Linked DNA regions of Pelosinus sp. IPA-1. The protein of the gene in region 2 interacts with the protein of the main gene of each other region in a pairwise test. Links are inferred from orthologs where the notes say so. Each region holds a gene or a part of one and is shown on either strand. Other genes may lie near its edges. The genes, in order: ileS and QSJ81_RS01810.

Region 1 (10,567 bases), on a different replicon or contig from region 2:
TATTCGTTTACGTCGTATTATCAATAAAACGATTAGTGATGAACATTTATTTAATGCGATCAATATGTCCATTAAAGCAGGTATTCCTCACATTCGTTTGTATATTATGATTGGGCTGCCTTCAGAAGAACAACAGGATATTGAAGAAATTGTTACTATGGCTGAAAATATAAAAAAATATATGGAGTCACTAGGGAGTAAAGGGAAATTAACACTCAGTGTTAACCCATTTATTCCCAAGCCCTTTACGCCTTTCCAATGGATGCCGATGGCTCAGGTTTCAATGATCGAGGCAAGACTGAAGTTTATTAATTCTAGTTTACGCCAGAGAAAAGGTATTGAAGTTTTGGTTGAGTCACCAAAAGAGGCTTATATTCAAGCTATATTAGCTAGAGGGGATCGTCGCTTGGCTGTAGCCTTACTAGAAGCCCATAGAAGAGGTGGTAGTAAGGGATTTAAACAGGCAATGAAGGCGAACTTTCTTTCAGAAGAACACTATTTATATAGGCAGCGAGATCAACAGAATGAGATATTACCCTGGCAACAATTAGATATGGGATTAGATTCATCTTACTTAGCACAAGAATTGAAAGAGGCTGAATTAGAGAAGTTTACTGCTCCATGTGTTACAGGATGTACACGTTGTGGCGTATGTAAGAATGAATAACGAGAGGGTGGTACGATGGAAAAATTTATTTTAAATTATGGGAGTAATGGATTGTGGTATGGAACATTTACTCATTTTAATAAATTATCTATCAGACATGGTGTATCGGGCCGTTTGGGCGGGACGAGCCAACATCCATTTCAGTCCTTAAACTTGGGGTTACATACAGGAGATAAGAATGAGGATGTAGTTGCCAACCGTCAACTATTCTGTCATGCAATTGGAATACACCCAGATCACATCGTAACAGCACAACAACTTCATACTGATAACGTAAAGGTAATTACAGCTGGGGATGTTGGAAAAGGCGCAAAAAGTTATGATGAAGCAATACCAAATACAGATGCTCTTATCACAAATATTTCAGGACTTCCTCTAATGTTATTATTTGCCGATTGCGTTCCGGTGTTAATAGTAGACCCTGTGCAGGGAGCTCTGGGGGTCGTTCATGCGGGCTGGAAAGGCACGGTAGAAAATATTGCAGGAAAAGCAGTGCTAGCCATGAAAAATAATTATGGAACAAACCCAGAGGATTGTTTAGTTGGTATTGCTCCTTCTATTGGACCTTGTTGTTATGAGGTTGATGAAGTAGTAATCAATAAGCTAAAAAAACAGTTCGAGAATTGGGAGAAGCTGGTTAGGCCCAATGGTGATAGGTGGTACCTAGACTTATGGAAAGCCAATTGCATGGGATTGGAGCAAGTAGGTGTTAAGAATAGAAATATTGTAGTCAGTGGAGTATGTACTGCCTGCAATCATGAATTATTTTTTTCCTACCGACGAGAAAATGGACATACTGGTCGATTAGGTGCGGCGATTATCTTGTAAGCAAACTGCTTACAAGATTTTTTCTTGAAATTTACTCCTTTTATGATTAGAATTAGAAAGTGGAACTATGTCGGCATATCTTTGACGTAACATTATAATGTCAATATATTTTTTGGGTTTAGGATATACTGTAAGAGGAAATTAATGTTTATTCGCGAATAATGCATATAATGGAGGATTTACTATGTCTATATCTGAAAACCTAACCGAAATTATAGGGAATATTACAAATGCTGTAAATAGGACAAGTAGTACGCGAATACATATAGGAAATTCTGTTAAATTAGTAGCTGTAACTAAGAATCATGAAACTCAAGCAATACAAGAGGCGATATCCGCAGGAGTAATGGCAATTGGCGAAAATAGAATACAAGAAGCAACTAAGAAGGCCCAAACTATTGGACATCAAGTAGAATGGCATCTTATTGGTCATTTGCAAACCAATAAGGTTCGGCAGGCAGTAGAACTCTTTGATATGATTCATTCTGTTGATAGCGAAAGATTGGCTGTTGAAATTGACCGTGTTGCTGGCATCCTTGGTAAACGTCAGGATATTCTTATGCAAATTAATATGGCTAATGAAGATACCAAATTTGGAATATCTTCTAAGGACGCATTCATGTTAGGACGAGCTATTAGTAACCTAGAACATGTTCGGTTATGTGGAATAATGACAATTGCTCCTTTTTATGAAAATAGAGAACTTGTGAGACCAATATTTCGCAACATGTATGAATTGTTTATGGAACTAAAGACTGCGAATTTGGCACATACAAATATAGAATGGTTGTCAATGGGAATGACGAATGATTACATGATAGGTGTGGAAGAAGGTTCAAATTTAGTACGTATTGGTACTGGGATATTTGGTCAGCGTCAATATTAAAGGGAGGCATAAAAAAATGAAGTTTATGGAAAAGGTTTGGGGAAGTTTAGGCTTATTTGAACCTGTTGAGGCAGAAGAGGAACTAAAACCTAAGGCTGAAGAATATGAATTGGCAAAAGGGAAAAAAGGTGGCAATATCGTTAATCTGCCTACGGCTCAAAAGCAAATGAAAGTAATGGTGGTTGAGCCCTTTGCCTTTGATGATGCCCAGCATGTTGCGGATCATCTGAAAAATCGCAAGCCAGTGGTAGTGAATTTTGAAAACTGTGATAAAGAAGTTGCCAAACGTATGATTGATTTTATCAGTGGAACTACCTATGCTTTAGCAGGAAGTATACAAAAAATTGGGAATAATATCTTTTTATGTGCTCCTAATAACGTGGATGTTACTTATAGCCCTCATGAAGAAGGTAGCGATAAAGAATTTTTGCCATGGAATAAATAGGTTTTTTAAATGGGGGATTGAAGATGTTGCAAGATAAAAAGATTGGATTCATTGGCAGCGGAGCGATTGCTGAATCATTGATTGATGGAATATTAAAAGCTGGATTAGTGATGCCAAGTCAAATTACTGCGAATGACGTTACACGAGGTCGCTTAGATCATATGGCGGATCGATTTGGTATTAATACAACCTTAAATATCCAGGAAATCATAAAAACCTCAAATATATTGTTCTTAACAGTAAAACCTCAGATTATAAATAGTGTTTTAGATGCCATTGCACCTTTTCTCCTGCCATCAACACTAGTAGTATCCGTTGCTGCAGGAATTACGATTGGGTTATTGGAAGCGAAATTAGCGCGAATTCCTATTATTAGAGTTATGCCAAATACTCCAGTCGCAGTAGGAGAAGGTATGTCGGTTCTTGCCTTGGGGCAATATGCCGGCGAAGAAAATGGTCAGTTAATATTGACTATTTTTGCAGCTGTTGGTAGAGCTATTATTATGGATGAAAATGCTATGGATGCAGTAACTGGCTTATCGGGTAGTGGGCCGGCTTATGCTTTTGTTATGATTGATGCCTTAACAGATGCCGGTGTAAGAGTTGGCTTGACGCGGAATAATGCGTTAATTATGGCAGCACAGACTTTATTAGGAGCTGCCAAAATGGTTCTTGAAACAGGTGAACATCCTGCTAAACTTAGGGATATGGTGACTTCACCAGGTGGTACCGCCATTGCGGGAGTTCATTCTTTGGAACAACATGGTGTGAGGGCAGCCTTAATTGATGCAGTACAAGCAGCTACAAAACGATCACAAGATATGGGGAAAAAAAAGCATGAATGAACGGGAAAAAATCCTACGATATTATCAAGCTAGTGGCGACGGTGATTTAGCTGCTAGACTACTTGATTTGGCTGAAGCCGCATTGCGTAATCGAAGATATAAGGTTACCGAGTTCCTTGATCCATTTGGTTATAGTATAGCGGAATCAATCGCTGCTCATTATGATCGGTTAGAACTTTTATCAAGTGGAGGTTATAATGGGGCAGAACGAGTAAAAGCTGTTTTTGTTAATGAAGAATTTCGAGGAAATCCTGACTTTGGGCTAGAAGTCTTAGCGGCAAAATGGGATGAAAGATATTATGAAATTACTCATCGAGATGTACTGGGAGCATTAATGGGTCTTGGTATTAAACGGGAAATACTTGGTGACATCATAATGTGCGGACAAGGTTGCCAAATCCTTGCAGATGCTTCCTTGTTAAATTTTATTATGCAAAACTTTAATAAGATTGGTGCAGCACCTATAGTAGTTTCTCAGCTAGAACTATCTGCTATTGTTCCAAAAGAAGAAAAAATGAAAGAAATTAAGACAACAGTAGCTTCTCTTAGGCTTGATGTTATTGCAGCAGCAGGCTTTGGGACTTCTCGTAGCAGGATGGCTGACGAGATTGCAGTAGGTAAATTAAAAGTTAATTGGCAGGAAAGCAAAAATAGTGCCCAAAATATTAAAGAAAAAGATATTATTTCTATGCGTGGTCGCGGGCGTGTTGAAGTTAGTGAAGTGTTAGGTCAAACTAAAAAAGGGCGAATCAGTATTTTGTTAAAACGATTTATATAGATAGGTGGAGGTATAATATATGTTAACCCCATTAGATATTCATAATAAAGAGTTTAAAAGAAGCTTCCGAGGGTATAATGAAGATGATGTAGATGAGTTCCTTGATCGCGTAATAAAAGACTATGAACAGCTATATCGAGAAAACATTGAATTAAAAGAAAGTATTGATAGACTTACAGGTAAATTAGAGCAGTTTCAGCATATGGAGACTACTTTGCATAATACATTGATCATTGCACAAGAAACTGCAGAAGAAGTTAAACTTAATGCAAAGAAAACGACAGAACTGATGTTGAAAGAGGCTGAAATTAACGCGCAAAAACTAGCAGAAGAAGCCTCTAATAAAGTAAGGCGCATGGCTGATGAATATCAGGATCTAAAGAAGCAAGTTGATGTATATCGTGTTCGTATGCGAACATTAGTACAGGCCCAGTTGGAAATACTCGGTGAGCCTAATGAGGATGAATAGTTGCATGTTTTAACTATTTTTTGAATTAAAAGGCAAGAAAAATTTGACTCGGAGAATTAAATTCGGTATAATAAAATCCGTTATAATATGTACATAGTTATACAAGTAATGATGGAGACAGTAGCTGGGATATGTGATTTTGCAGCGAGTTAGGAAGAGTGTGAGCCTAATAAATCAATCATAGTGAATATCACTCCTGAACTGCAAACTGAAACTTAATTAAGTTTTGCCGTTTGACGAGCGTTATTTCGTTTTTGAGTGGCTGCGTAAGCAGTCATTAGGGTGGTATCACGGGAAACAACCTCTCGTCCCTTTAGGGATGAAGAGGTTTTATTTTTTTGGAGGTGTTATTTTGGATTATAGTAAAACTCTTAATTTGCCGCAAACGGATTTTCCAATGCGAGGTAACTTACCTGAGAGGGAACCGGAATTACTAGATTATTGGCAGCAACAAAAAATTTATGAGAAACGTACAACTCAGAACGAAAAACCTAAATTTATTTTACATGATGGACCACCCTATGCAAATGGGGATATTCACATTGGTCATGCCTTAAACAAGATTTTAAAGGACATGATTCTAAAATACAAATCATTATGTGGTTACAATACTCCTTATGTACCTGGTTGGGATACTCATGGTTTACCTATTGAGCATGCTGCTATAAAAATATTGGGACTCAATCGACACGAATTAAAGCCATTAGACTTACGTCGTGAATGTAAAGAGTACGCCTTGAAATTTGTTGACACACAACGTAAGGATTTTAAACGTCTGGGCATTGGTGCGGATTGGGAAAATCCTTATGTAACATTACGGCCTGCTTATGAAGCAAAGCAAATCGAAGTATTTGGACAAATGGCCAAAAAAGGTCACATTTATAAAGGTTTAAAGTCAGTGTACTGGTGTACCTCCTGTGAGACTGCATTAGCAGAAGCTGAAATTGAATATGCCGAAAAAAAATCTCATACTATATATGTTAAATTTCCATTAGTGGATAGTAAAGGTACATTACCTGTAGGAGTAAGTGCTGATAATGTATATGGCGTAATTTGGACAACTACTCCTTGGACCATGCCTGCTAATGTTGGGATTGCTGTTCACCCCGAACTTGAGTATGCTTGGGTAGAATGTCAAGGGGAAATATATCTATTGGCAGTTGAATTAATCGAAACAGTAGCCAAAGATAATAAGTTGGAAGATTACACAATATTATCAACCATGAAGGGTGCTGCTCTTGAGGGCGTAATTTTTACCCATCCATTTATCGAACGTCAATCAGTTGTTGTTTTAGCTGATTATGTTACCCTTGAACAAGGTACGGGGTGTGTACATACAGCTCCAGGACATGGCCCAGACGACTTTGAGACGGGTATTAGATATGGACTGCCAGTTATCAATCCTGTGGATCATGCAGGACGCTTTACGGCTGAAGGTGGCATTTTTGAAGGGATGTTAATTCATGATGCGGATGTTCCAGTGATTAAGGAATTAGCTGCACGTGGCATGCTGCTTGGTAAAGGCAAAGTGAAGCATCAATATGCACATTGCTGGCGTTGTAAAAACCCAGTAATTTATCGGGCAACAGAACAATGGTTTGCATCTGTAGATGGTTTTAGAGAGGACGCCTTGCAGGCAATAAAAGAAGTGAAATGGGTTCCAACTTGGGGAGAAGATCGTATTCATAATATGGTCGCAGACCGTCACGATTGGTGTATCTCACGTCAAAGAGTGTGGGGAGTACCAATACCAATTTTTTATTGTGCAAAGTGCAACGAACATGTAATCAATGATACGACAATTACTGCCGTAAAAGATTTGTTTCGTATAGAAGGATCAGATGCTTGGTGGGCGAAAACAGCAACGGAAATTTTACCAGCTGGATTTACCTGCTCTCACTGTGGCCACGATTCTTTCCGTAAGGAAACAGACATTATGGATGTTTGGTTTGATAGTGGCTCAAGTCATGCGTCTGTACTAGAGCAGCAGAGTGAACTTGCTTGGCCTGCTGATTTATATCTAGAAGGTAGTGATCAACATCGAGGCTGGTTCCAATCTTCTTTACTAACTTCCGTAGCAACTAAGGGAACTGCTCCCTATAAAGCTGTCCTAACTCATGGTTTTGTGGTAGATGGTGATGGACGTAAAATGTCTAAGTCAGTGGGTAACGTTATTTTCCCACAAGATGTTATCAAAAAATACGGTGCAGATATTTTGCGTTTATGGGTAGCTTCTGCGGATTATCAAGCTGATGTTCGTGTTTCCAATGATATTTTAAAACAATTATCAGAAGTATATCGTAAAATTCGTAATACTTTCCGCTATATTCTAGGTAGTATTCATGACTTTAATCCTGACACTGACAAAGTTAGTTATGAAAAATTGTTAGAGATTGACCGTTGGGCTCTTTTAAGATTAGAGCAAGTTCGTGAAAAAGTTACGAAAGCCTATGAAGATTACGAATTTCATTTAATTTATCATACGATACATAACTTTTGTACTGTAGACTTAAGTTCAATCTACTTGGATATTTTAAAGGATCGGGTGTACACAGCTCTACCTGCTTCAGAAGAAAGACGTGCAGCACAAACTGTTATGTATGAAATACTGAGTACTTTGGTTCGTCTCGTTTCCCCAGTTCTTACATTTACCTCAGAAGAAGTTTGGCAACATATGCATAAAGAACAAAATATGCCGGAAAGCGTACAATTAGCAAATTGGCCAATTGCTCGTAGTGAATATTTAAACGCGGAACTAGAAGCTAAGTGGACTTCTATTTTGGCAATGCGTAGCGAGATTACAAAAGCATTAGAAACGGCTCGCCGCAATAAGGTAATCGGACATTCTCTAGATGCGGTAGTTGTTGTTTATGCCGATGGCCAGGTCTTTACTCAGTTATCTGCTATGAGTGAAGAGTGGGCCAATATTCTAATTGTGTCAAAGGTAGTAGTTGTAGAAGATAGGAGTAAGGCTCCAGAAAACGCTTACCAAGTAGAAGATATGGCTTTGGCAATAGACGTATCACAAGCGGAAGGCGAAAAATGCGAACGTTGCTGGATTTATAGTGATACTGTAGGCAACATGCAAGAACATAAAACATTATGCAAACGCTGTAGTTCAGTAGTTGAAAAATTATAATTGTAATTTGAAAACCGGAATTTTTATTCCGGTTTTTTTTTTATCTTATGGAGATGATATAAATGGAGGAATGTTTTGTGGAAAAAAAGGATGTAGTTCATAAACAATTAGAAAAGTTAGTACGTCATTTAGAGTCATTACGTATTGCTGAATATATGGAACTATTAGAACGTCCAGGTAAGCTTATTTTAATAAACCTAATTGCTGGACTAGCAAGGGGGCTAGGGATAGCGATTGGAGCTACTGTTATTTTTGCTCTAGTATTAAATTTATTGCATCAAATTATCTTGTTAAATATACCGGGGATTGGAGATTTTGTTGCTGAAATCGTTCATATTGTAGAGGTTAAAAATAATAAGTTTTGAAATTGAGGAGTGACGAATATGACAAAAGATGTATTTGATTGTATGAGGGAAAGTCATAGTGTTCGAAATTTTACACAACAAGAAATACTAGAACCTACATTAACACGAATTTTAGAAGCAGGTTGTTGGGCTCCTAGTGCTGGTAATTTACAACCCTGGTATTTTTATGTAGTTAAGAATCAAGAAGTAAAACAAAAGGTAGCAAAAGCTTGTTTTGGACAAAATCAGGTAGAAGAGTCGCCAGTTAGTATTGTGATATTAGCAGACCCAGCACGCTCTAATGAAAAATATGGAGAACGTGGAGCTCAATTATATTGTTTACAGGATACTGCAGTCGCAGCGGAAAATATGATATTAGCAGCTCATGGCCTAGGACTTGCTACATGCTGGATAGGAGCTTTCGACGAGGTTCAAGTACAAAAAGCTGTAGAAGCTCCTCCTAGGCTTAGAGCAGTCGCAATTATTTGTCTGGGATATAGTAATGAAGTGCATACGCCTGCTAAAGAAAGATTAAGAGTACAAGAAGTAGCAAAGTTTATTCATTAGGAGAGGGTATTTTGGACGCTGAGAAAAGTAAAGAGCTGATGAAGAACTTAAATATGGAAAAAAGGGGGTTAGTTGAACAGATTGCCCGCTTGGAAAAAAACGGACTAGGAAACAGTTTATCGGATTCTATTGGTGAATTATCTGTATATGATAACCATCCCGCTGATATTAGTGGTGAATTATTTGAGCGCAGCAAAGATCTCGCATTGCGGGACAATGCTCATGTTTTATTAGAAAGAATAGAAAATGCTCTTGAAAAAATAAAAAAAGGGACCTACGAATATTGTAGTAAATGTGGAAATAAGATACCTATTTCTAGATTAGAGGTAATTCCTTGGGCAAATGAGTGCGTAGAATGCCAAGGAGAAGATGATAGTTTAGACTTGTCGCGCAGGCCAATCGAAGAGCAACTTCTCACGCCTCCATTCAAACGAACTTTTTTAGATGATGACAAGAATGAATTTGTAGGTTTTGATGGTGAAGATGCCTTGCAAGCAGTATTACGTTATGGTAGCTCCGATTCTCCACAAGATATCCCTGGTTCAACTGATTATAATGATCTATTTCCCGCTAGTGATGAACATGAAGGAATTGTTGATCTCACAGATGCTATTCCTGTAAAAGAGAATATACTAGAACATAATAAAGATAAAAATAGTTAGAAATAGTTAGAAATAGAATATAATAATGTTTTCTAAAAGTACTAAGTCATATTTAATAATTAAAAACTGGGCTTAACTTAAGCTCAGTTTTTAATTATTAGCAGGAATTGTTTATATGTAAGCATAAGATACTATAAAGAAAGATTAAATTAATCCTAGGTATTGTTGGTAGATGCAGGCTGGGAGGTTCTATTTATGGCAAGACCAATGATGGGAACAAACGCTATTTTGTACCGGGTTGGAGTCTTGGTCGTTGCTGCTATTGTTTACTTTTATATACCTGGCATACGAGAATTCTTTGAAAATGGAGTTACCTACTTAAAGCGTCGTAATCTTGATGGCTTACGTCAATTTATTCTTGATTATGGTGTGTGGGCACCAATTTGTAGCATTATGCTTATGACATTACAATCTTTAATGCCCTTTGTTCCGGGTTTAGTTATTACGATTGCAAATGCTTGGATTTTTGGATGGGTTTTTGGGGCAATATATTCTTGGGTTGGCGCATTACTAGGAGCTAGTCTGGATTTTGCTATAGCAAGATGGTATGGCCGTCCGGTAGTTGAAAAGTTTATTACGGGTAAGTACTTAAAAATGATAGATCTCTATCTGCGCAAGCATGGTATTTGGGCTGTATTTATTACTCGCTTAACGCCGATTATTCCATTTAAGGTGGTGAGTTATGGGGTTGGATTAACAACACTTTCATTTTGCAGATTTGTAATTGCAACCGCAATTGGGCAAGCTCCTGCAATTATTCTATATTCTTTCATTGGTCAAAATCTTACACGTAATATAAGCATAACTATTTTAATAACTTCCCTGTTAGTGGTTATTAGTGCTATTTTGTTTCATTATCGAAAAGAGATAGAGAAAATAATTTTTCAAAAAGAAGAATGAGTTGAAAGTTTGTTAAAAATTAAGCATAATGTAAAAA
Region 2 (10,152 bases):
TGGGGCTGTAGGTGCTACAACCAATCCTGTCATTGTAAAAGAAGTTCTTAAAAATGAGATAGATTCCTATAAGGATAGAATTATTGAACTGATACATGAGTTCCCAACAGCATCAGAAGATGATATTGTATGGAAACTAAACGAAGAAATGGCTGTTGCTGGTGCGAAGTTATTATTTCCAATATATGAAAGAACGAAGGGGCAAAAAGGCAGGATATCGATTCAAACGAATACTAAATATTATCGAAATACTGACCTGATGCTTGAGCAGGCCTTACATTTTAATAATTTAGCACCAAATATACAAGTTAAAATGCCGACTACGAAAGCAAGTATCAAGGCTTATGAAGAAGCTACCTATCATGGCGTAAGTATTAATGGAACCGTTAGCTTTACCGTAGCGCAAGCAATTGCAGTAGCTGAAGCGGTTGAAAGAGGGCTAAAGAGACGGGAAAAAGAGGGTAAAGATACTTATATGATGCATCCAATATGCACAATCATGGTAGGTAGGGTAGATGATTGGCTAAAAACTGTAGTTGAGCGTGATGGAATTATTCTGGATCCAGGGTGTTTAGAGTGGGCTGGTGTTGCTGTAATGAAAAATGCCTACAAAATATTCAAAGAGAAAGGTTATAGAACCCAACTACTAGCTGCGGCATATCGGAACCATCACCAATGGTCAGAATTTATTGGCGGAGAGATGTCTCTAACGATACCTGCTAAATGGATCAAGCGTTTTAATGCTTCCGATATTTCAGTAGTAAATCGTATTGATGAGCCTGTTAATCCTATAGTCATTAACCAATTATCAAAATACATTCCTGATTTCAACAGAGCTTACCAGCCAAACGGAATGAGTATTGATGAGTTTGATAACTACGGTGCTGTAAGTAAAACATTACTACAGTTCCTTGGAGGATATGATGAGTTAGTTACTATGATTCGCGGAATAATGATTACTCCAAAGTAGATTAGTGGCGCTTCACTAAGGTTGTTCTTATTACTTTACATTATAAAAATTATCTTATTGAGGATAGATTAGGAGATCAAGTAATCGCTAAACATTCTTATGTTCTTTAAAATTGAAGTTATCTAAAATAGACGTAATATTCAGAGTTTTATCTTCGTGTTACTTTATTGAGTATGCCTTTATTTTAATGTATTAGTATGGTAGTAAAGCTTATAGTAGAGGAGGGGGAGGATATTTGTGAGTGAATACTTTTTAAGACTTAAAGGAATATGTAAGAAATTTCCTGGTGTAAGTGCTCTAACAGATGTTAGTTTAGATATTAAGCTTGGCGAGATTCATGCCCTCTGTGGTGAGAATGGGGCGGGAAAATCTACTTTTATTAAAATAGTAACAGGTGTATATCAGTATAGTGATGGTGAAATGATTCTTGAGGATAAAGTAGTTCATTTTAATAATACGAAGGAATCCTTCGCCCTTGGGATTACGGCTATATACCAGGAATTAAGTATGGCACCGAACATGACAGTAACGGAAAATATTTTTTTGGGGCGGGAGTTATATAGAGGATTTGGATTGTTAGACTATTCTAAAATGAATACGTTAGCAAAGAAGGCTTTGTTGGAACTTGGGATTGATATTGATGTGACCAAACCTGTCAGCAATTATACCATGGGATATCAACAAATGATTGAGATTGCTAGGGCATTAATAGCCAATACCAAATTGATTATTATGGATGAACCAACATCCAGTTTGTCCAATCGTGAAGTGGATATCTTACTTGAAAACATAAAAAAACTAAAAGAAAAAGGCATTGCTATTATTTACATTTCCCATCGTTTGGAAGAAGTATTTGCGATTGCTGATCGTATTACCGTTATTCGTGACGGCTTTAAAATTGCAACCTTAGAGAAGGAAGCAGCAGATGAGGATGAACTTATTAAATTAATGGTAGGACGTAGCCTTGAAGAAAAGTTTCCAAAGAACAAAACCGTAAGGGGAGACATTGCTCTGAAGGTTAAAAATCTAAACATTGAAGGATTGCTTCATGATATTTCTTTTGAGTTGTATAAAGGTGAGGTTATTGGATTTGCAGGTCTAGTTGGTTCAGGACGCACCGAATTAGCGCGGGCTATTTTTGGAGCAGACAAAATAGATGGTGGAATTATAGAAATATTTGGGAAAGAGGTAAAAATTAGCAGCCCTAAAGATGCCATTAAGAATGGGATGGCTTTTCTGACTGAAGACCGCAAGAATCAAGGGTTAATCCTAATGCATGATATTATATTAAATGCCACATTGACTGGTTTGCCTCAATTTTATAAATTGGGTTTCTTTATTGATCAAAGAAAGCTAAATGCCGAAGTTGACAAAATGATAGAGGACTTGCAGATTCATCCCAATATACCAACAATGATGACTCGACTGTTATCAGGTGGAAATCAACAGAAAGTCGTTATTGCTAAATGGCTATGTTCACAGGCAAAAATATTTATTTTTGATGAACCTACTCGTGGGATTGATGTGGGTGCTAAAGTTGAGGTTTACAATTTGATTAACCGTCTTGTTGGTGAGGGAGCGGGCGTTATAGTCATTTCCTCAGAGTTACCTGAAGTGATGGGAATAAGTGATCGCATTATGGTAATGAATGCTGGTCATATAACAGCTGAACTAAACTATTTGGAGGCTACGCCAGAAAAAATACTGAGAGCGGCTACAGGGGGGATTAGCAGTGAATACAGGGCTAATTAATGAATCTGAGAGTACAAAGAGTTTACGAAAAACACAGATACGTCAATTCTTAAAAAGAATGGGTTCTGTAATTGGGTTGTTAGGATTATCCCTTATGTTGACAGTAGCATCACCTCATTTTTTAACAATGGACAATATTATGAATGTTGCTCGTCAGTCGGCGATTAACAGCTTAATTGCTATTGGCATGCTGCTGGCAATTTTAACCGCTGGTATTGATTTATCTGTAGGCTCCATTTTAGCATTAAGTACGGTTATGATGGGAATCGTTGTAGTCAAGATGGGAATGTCGCCTCTAATTGGCATAGTTGTTTGCTTAGGTATCGGTATTTTACTTGGATTTCTCAATGGTGTTATGCTAACCAAATTGTGTCTGCCTCACCCATTTATTTCTACATTAGGAACGATGAATGTGGCCCGTGGATTAGCTCTAATTGTCACTGCCGCCTCGCCAATTTCTAATTTTCCGACGTCAATACAGTTTTTAGGCGCTACTTTTTTAGGCCCAGTCCCCGTTAGCTTTATCTTAGTACTAGTAGTGTATATCCTCTTCCATATATTTCTTAACTATACTGCTGTTGGCCGCTATATTTATGCAGTTGGCGGCAATCCAGAAGCAACTCGTTTATCAGGAATTAGCATTGATAAAGTGTTAATCATTGTATACACTATTAGCGGCCTAATGGCAGCGCTAGCTGGGCTAGTTCTTGTTGGACGCGTAAACTCAGCATACCCTTTAGCTGGCCTAGGATATGAATTTGATGCGATTGCAGCGTGTATCATTGGCGGTGCAAGTTTTATGGGAGGTGAGGGGACCGTTTGGGGAACATTAATTGGAGCCATGATTATGGCAGTTTTACGTAATGGGTTAAACCTCCTAAGTGTTTCTTCTGAAATGCAGACTGTAGCCATCGGCATTGTTATTATTTTAGCAGTATATGTAGATGTTTTAAGGCATAAGGCAGCTGCAAGGGTTAAAGCATAATAATGATAGGGATCTTAATCTATTATTATCATCAGGAGGTGAAATGGAACAAAAGAATTGCCCAAAACTAGTAATACTTCATAAGTATTAAATTGAAAAAGGGGAATTAAGAATGAAAAAAAAGTTTACGTTACTAATAGCAATGTCCTTACTACTTTCTTTGGTGGCTGCTGGCTGCGGTAGTTCTCAAACGCAAGCCCCAAAAACAAGCGAGAAAATGAATGTTGGCGTAGTTGTTAAAGCACTAAATAGCGATTATTGGAAAATAGTGGAATTCGGAGCGAAAGCAGCTGGGGATAAATATGGTGTTGAAGTAAAAGTTCTTGGCCCTAATGCAGAGACTGATGTAACGGGTCAGATCTCGTTGATTGAAGATCAAGTTACTAGAAAAGTAAGTGCATTGGTGGTAGCGCCTTCCCAATCAGCAAGTGCTATTCCAGTTTTTGAACGAGCAAAGACGGCTAAAATTCCGGTAATTCTAGCAGATACAGATGCTTCTTGGAATGATAAGGTTTCCTTTGTTGGAACGGGAAATTTGAATGGTGGTAAAATTGCTGGCGAATATTTTGGAAAAAAACTTCCTAAGGGTTCAAAAGTCGTTATCTTGCGTGGTGCCTTAGGTGATCCTACTCATGATGAACGAGTAAACGGCTGCATTGAAGGGTTAAAAGCTGCAGGTCTAGAAGTGGCAGTAATACAGCCCGCCAATAGTGAGCGTTCTATGGCAGTAACTGTAATTGAGAATATTTTGCAGAGCAAACAAGAATTTGCTGGTGTTTTCGCAACGAATGATGATATGGCACTTGGTGCAGCGAAAGCGTTGGAAGATGGCGGTAAGAAAATGGTTGTGGTTGGTTTTGATGGTTCTCCAGATGCCTTGGCTTCGATTAGTGCAGGAAAACTTAATGCATCTGTGGCACAAAGCCCTTATAACATCGGTTTTAAAGGCGTAGAAGCAGCAGTTAAAGCCGCTAAAGGTGAAGCTGTTGAAAAACGAATTGACACTGGAACTGAAATCATTGATGTAGATAATGTTAAACAAAAGAGTGAAGAATTGAAAAAGATCCTAGGAAAATAAATACCAAAAGACCTCTTATTAGTAGTGATTTATTTCTACAATAGGAGGTCTTTTTCTTAGCAGGTTGGCTACGAAAAACTCATTAGCACTGTTCAGTTGGGCGTTTGGGAAGCATAATTTCTTACTTGAAAAAGAATGAAAGCGGTAAGGCAAATGTAGCGAGAACAATTTTTAATGGAATGAATTTTGCAATCTTGCCAATAAATTAAAACTTGCAAAATAATGGTATTATTTACAAGGGATTTGCGCATAGGAGCAAGAAATTCATATTTAACCTATAAGGATTCGTTTAGTGTTGGTTGTTAAAGGGTGTTGAGGAGGAATTAGCCCTCCTTATTTTTTTATTCGTCAGGTAAATGGGTTGAGTAAAGGAGAGAATAACATGATAAATTTTGCAATCGAGGCTGAGAAATATAGAAAGGAATTTCTTATGCTTCTGGATCAATGGATCAGCATTCCTTCTATATATAATAATGAGACAGTCTCAGCAATGATGCCTTTTGGGACAGACATTGCACAGGCTTTAGAATGGTTTAAAAATAAAGGGGAGGAAGAAGGCTTTACTACAAAATTAGTAGATGGGTACGCCGCACATATAGAATACGGCAAAGGCGAGGAATATGTATATGTCTTTGGCCACTGTGATGTGGTACCAGCAGGCCAAGGGTGGAGCGGCGATCCCTTCAAACTTTTAAAATCAGGGGACATGCTTGTTGGTCGAGGTGTAATCGATGATAAAGGACCGTTGCTTGCTACATTCCTTGCTTTAAAACTTATACGGGACAAGGCACTACCTTTGAAAAGAAAAATCAGAATTGTTGCCGGTGGAAATGAAGAAAATGGTTTTAAGTGTATAAGGTATTATTTTCAAAAGGAGCCCAAACCAACATATGGATTTACGCCAGACGCTAAATTTCCCGTAATAAACGGTGAAAAAGGCGGAATGGTACTCCAGATTAGTGGTAAAGTTGAAAACAATAGGATGTTCATACTAGGGGGAGAGGTACACAATACAATTCCGCCCTATGTTACTGTTAGCAATTGTATGATTCACAAGGAGAAGATAGGAGATTATTTAAAAGAGAATCAGCTAACATTGGAATATTCCAATGCTAAAAATAAAGTTAAAGGTTTTACACTCTTTGGCCTTGGCGGGCATTCCTCTAAACCGGAAAAAGCAAATAATCCAATTGAAAAAGTGCTTCAGCTTTTGAATATGGAATTGCAAGAAAAATGGCTGGAAGACTTGACGTTCCTGTTTGCCGGTAACAATAGGGATGGAAGAATATTTGGATTGGGTGAAAAAGGGAGATGCGGTACTCTTACAATGGTCCCAACTATACTCCGATTGGAAGGTGGTAGGTTAGAATTAACTTTAAGTGTCAGGTATCCAGAAAATTTAGATGTGGAAGAAATACTAGAAAAAATTGCTGCTTTTCTAAAATATAAAGGTATAGAAGGCTATGAGTTAAAGGTCAGTAGTAATAAAAAACCTCATTATATAGAGACGGATTCTTTACTGGTAAGGAAACTTTACCAGGTTTATGTGAAACATACGGGGGATAGAGAAAATCCAGTTCGAGTTACTAGTGCGGGGACTTATGCAGCAGAGATGGAGAATGCAGTAGTATTTGGTGGAGAATTTCCAGATGGCTCAGCAGGCAATGCGCACATGGCAAACGAGTATGGAAGTGAAGACGCTTTTATAAAATCAATCGGTATTTATGCTGAGGCTTTATGGGAACTGGCTAATCTATAAAAAATGCGTGGCACTTGTGAAGGCATTCCGTATAGATACATGAATGGTAGAAAGGTTTACAATGTAGCTGTAGGATGGTGATAAAGGAATGATAAGTAAGAAACATTCCCAGATTATTAAGTACCTTACTGAAAAAGAAGAATATGTAACTGCGGAAGAATTAAGTCAGCAACTCGAGATATCTGTGAGAACAGTCAAGAGATACATCCAAGATTTAAATTACTTTTTTTATGATTATGGTGCTGAGATTTTCTCTACAAGAGGGATTGGATATAAGATAAAGGGACCAGCTAAGGAGATTCGGAGGATTAGCGAAAAGGCTATAAAGTACATAGAAGGTTTTCAAATAGACGATTCTACGGAAGGTAGAATTACAAAAATTATATGTACCTTTCTTAACAAGGGTCATACAAATGCGGAAGAGTTAAGTGATACCTTAAATTTGAGTATCCCTAGTACAAATAAGCTGATTGCTAATGTACAAAGTATCTTGAAAGAGTATGACTTAAGTATTATATCGAAGCCTTTCCATGGCAGCAAAATAGTAGGTGATGAAACGAAAATAAGAGGGCTGATTCTCAATTATGCCATAAAAAGCGATGAAAATAATTCGTTGGAAGTGAGATTAGATACTGTTTCAAAGCAAGAAATTAAAGAAATTGAAAAAATCCTTACGGAAGCTTTACATGCGGGTAATATTATTCTGGCCGATAAAGACTTTAGTATATTATTAACAAGAATACTCATTTCTGTAGCAAGAGTACGAAAAAACTGTTTTATTGAGAAGAATACTTTTCAAGAGAGCTATCGACTTCATAATTATGATTATATTAAATTCATTATGAATGAAATAGGGAAAAAGCTTGATTTAACTGTAGATGAGAATGAGGTGATTTATGTTTCATTAAGCAGTGGCATAATCATATATGACTATAATACAAGAATGAAACTTACAGTAGATTCAAAAGATGTGGTAAACAAGTTTGTCGAAGAAGTCCTTGCAGAGATTAGGTTAGTTACAGATCTTGATTTAACGGAAGATTCTGATTTTGTAAATGCATTAGTTATGCATTTAAAGATTTTTATAAATCGATTCAAAGCTGGAATTAGTGCGAAGAATCCTTTACTTAAGCAAATAAAATCAAAATTTCCTATAGAAACTAATCTAGCTACCATTATGGCAAAAAAACTTAAAGAAGAATTTAATGTCATTTTAGATGAGGACGAGATAGGATTTATAACCATGCATTTTGGTGCAGCCTTTGAAAGAAGGAGGAGTTCAAGCGGCAAGAAGGTGTGTATCATTTGTCACTATGGTATTGGGACGTCACAGCTGTTAGCAGAAAAACTAAAGCAAAGAATCAGTAATATTAACATCGTTGGGACCTATCCTGTAAGATACATAGATATTGCCTTAAAAGCAGATATTGATTTCATCGTTTCCACAGTGAAATTGGATAAAAAAGATTTTAAAGTGCCGGTTCTGTATATAGAAAACGTATTTTCGGATGAAATCGTAAATGAGTTACATCAAGTTTTTCAAGAAAAGGAAGAAAGAAAAAAAATATTCCAAGCAACTTTTAATAAAAATGCTTTTTTCAGGGTCAAAGCTGAGACACCGGAAGATGTGATAAAAAACATTGGTCAAGCAATGAAAGAGTACGGATTTATTGATGAGAGTGTAACCGAAATGGTACTAGAGCGAGAGAAGATGTCATCGACTGAGATTGGTAATTTGGTAGCAATTCCTCACACGATTTTGGAAGGATCCTATAAATCTGTTATTGGTGTAGGGATGTTGGAAAAGCCAATCATGTGGAATAAAGAAGAAGTCCAATTGGTTTTTATGGTTTGTTTTAACAAAAAGGAGAGTTATAACTTTCCAATGTTTAAGTACCTGTATCGGTTTATTCAGGACGAGGGTGAAGTAAGAAGGGTTATAAAAATCTTTAACTTTGATAAATTGATGGAAGTATTAGATGTTAAGTAGAGGAGCCGTTTTAGATGAGCGAAGTATTTACAAAAAATCATATTAAAATAAATTTAGATTTAAAGGATAAAGATGCCTATTTTAGGTATATTGCTAAACTTTCTATCGAGTTAGGTATTGGAAAAGAGGAGCAGGGTGTTTATGAAGGTTTAGTAAGTCGAGAAAAAGAATTTGCTACCAATTTGGGTGATGGAATCGCGATCCCACATACAAAATCTGACTATATTATAAAACCTGCAATACTTATACTAAAACCACAGAAAGAAGTTTCTTGGGGAAATGATACGGAAGAAGATGTAAGAATTATTATCAGTATTTTAAGTTTTAATGAACAGGGAGGGAATACTCATCTAGAGCTTCTTGCAAGTCTTGCAAGGAAGCTAGTAGATGAAAAATTTAAAAATGCATTGGTGAACTCCGTTGATGAGGAAGGGATATTCTTTCTGATAGAACAGGCTTTACATAGCTAGTTTATAAAAACAAAGGAGAGAGGGAAATGGCAAAAAAATTAGTTGCTTTATGTGCATGCCCAATGGGGTTAGCGCACACTTTTATGGCGGCGGAGGCAATACGAAAAGCGGCTGTAGAAATGGGGTATGATGTAAAGGTCGAAACCCAGGGGGCTGATGGAATTAAAAATGAATTATCAACCATTGATATTCGTGAGGCTGAAATCATCATTCACGCTGTTGCGGTGACACCACTTGGCATGGAAAGATTCGAAGGCTGTGAAGTGTATGAAGTTGGTCTACAAGAGGTTATAAAAAACCCAATAGGCATAATCAAGGAGATTGAAGAAGACTTAATAGCGCAATAAAACCGCTTCTTAATCTTCGGGAAAGGAGTAAAAAGCAAAGAAACAAATTTAAATGGTAATCAGGTAAGAATCCACAAAAATATTTGTAGGAGGTATACCATGGCAGTTACGAAAAGAACCATTGGTTCAACAGCATCGAGTAATAGCAAAACAAATGAGAACATATCCACAAATTCTGGTTGGCTAGAATTTAGCAAACACATCATGACAGGAATTTCTTATATGATTCCGATACTCATTATGGGGGGGTTAATTGGTGCAATCTCTCAGCTGATTCCTTATGTATTTTTTAATATAGATCCCTCTGTATCTATATTAGAGGCAATCAATTCGGGTAAATATGATGGTGTTAGTTTTACAATGCTTCAGTTGGCTAGCATTATGGAAATTTTCGGATTTACACTCTTTGGTTTTGCAATTCCTATTTTTACAGCCTTCACTGCAAATTCTATAGGTGGAAAGACTGCTTTAGCAGCAGGTTTCATTGGAGGATATATTGCGACTAAACCTGTTGCTATGTTAAGTCTCATGGATGGAAAATGGGTTACAAAGGCACCAGTTGCTTCTGGATTTTTAGGAGCTATACTCATCGCATTTATTATTGGATATTTTGTAAAATGGTTAAATAAGAAAATCGATTTGCCCCATGATTGGTTAGCATTTAAAGTTACATTTCTAATTCCATTGATCTCAGCTTTTGCATGTTTAGTTCTAATGGTATTTATCATTACTCCTTTTGGTGGGTGGATAAATACGCTAATAAAAGATTTGTTACAAGCGGCGGGAAGTGCAGGGCAATTT

The links.
Region 1: the proteins of QSJ81_RS01810 (region 2) and ileS interact in binary tests that used the Escherichia coli proteins (3 or more experiments, as listed by UniProt). The link is inferred for Pelosinus sp. IPA-1 from one-to-one orthologs.

Annotation. Positions count from the first base shown.
Region 1 is NZ_BSVC01000004.1:490,036-500,602, reverse strand. The notes cover bases 4,872-8,257. They hold ileS (isoleucine--tRNA ligase), read left to right. Parts: upstream 4,872-5,270; coding sequence 5,271-8,057; downstream 8,058-8,257. Other genes in these bases: QSJ81_RS12235 (DUF5665 domain-containing protein), read left to right, coding at 8,135-8,257; QSJ81_RS12245 (DivIVA domain-containing protein), read left to right, coding at 4,872-4,918. In the rest of the region: QSJ81_RS12275 (TIGR03960 family B12-binding radical SAM protein), read left to right, coding at 1-667; peptidoglycan editing factor PgeF, read left to right, coding at 683-1,495; QSJ81_RS12265 (YggS family pyridoxal phosphate-dependent enzyme), read left to right, coding at 1,680-2,381; QSJ81_RS12260 (cell division protein SepF), read left to right, coding at 2,398-2,826; proC (pyrroline-5-carboxylate reductase), read left to right, coding at 2,850-3,671; QSJ81_RS12250 (YlmH family RNA-binding protein), read left to right, coding at 3,664-4,449; more of QSJ81_RS12245, read left to right, coding at 4,469-4,871; more of QSJ81_RS12235, read left to right, coding at 8,258-8,422; QSJ81_RS12230 (nitroreductase family protein), read left to right, coding at 8,441-8,968; QSJ81_RS12225 (TraR/DksA C4-type zinc finger protein), read left to right, coding at 8,980-9,630; QSJ81_RS12220 (TVP38/TMEM64 family protein), read left to right, coding at 9,826-10,530. UniProt on the Escherichia coli protein: Catalyzes the attachment of isoleucine to tRNA(Ile). As IleRS can inadvertently accommodate and process structurally similar amino acids such as valine, to avoid such errors it has two additional distinct tRNA(Ile)-dependent editing activities.
Region 2 is NZ_BSVC01000001.1:416,184-426,335, forward strand. What follows is about bases 2,832-5,802. They hold QSJ81_RS01810 (sugar ABC transporter substrate-binding protein), read left to right. Parts: upstream 2,832-3,819; coding sequence 3,820-4,785; downstream 4,786-5,802. Other genes in these bases: QSJ81_RS01805 (ABC transporter permease), read left to right, coding at 2,832-3,707; QSJ81_RS01815 (Sapep family Mn(2+)-dependent dipeptidase), read left to right, coding at 5,168-5,802. Also shown: QSJ81_RS01795 (transaldolase family protein), read left to right, coding at 1-970; QSJ81_RS01800 (sugar ABC transporter ATP-binding protein), read left to right, coding at 1,208-2,722; more of QSJ81_RS01805, read left to right, coding at 2,703-2,831; more of QSJ81_RS01815, read left to right, coding at 5,803-6,544; QSJ81_RS01820 (BglG family transcription antiterminator), read left to right, coding at 6,633-8,534; QSJ81_RS01825 (PTS sugar transporter subunit IIA), read left to right, coding at 8,549-9,004; QSJ81_RS01830 (PTS fructose transporter subunit IIB), read left to right, coding at 9,031-9,351; QSJ81_RS01835 (PTS fructose transporter subunit IIC), read left to right, coding at 9,451-10,152. UniProt on the Escherichia coli protein: Part of the ABC transporter complex RbsABC involved in ribose import. Binds ribose. Also serves as the primary chemoreceptor for chemotaxis.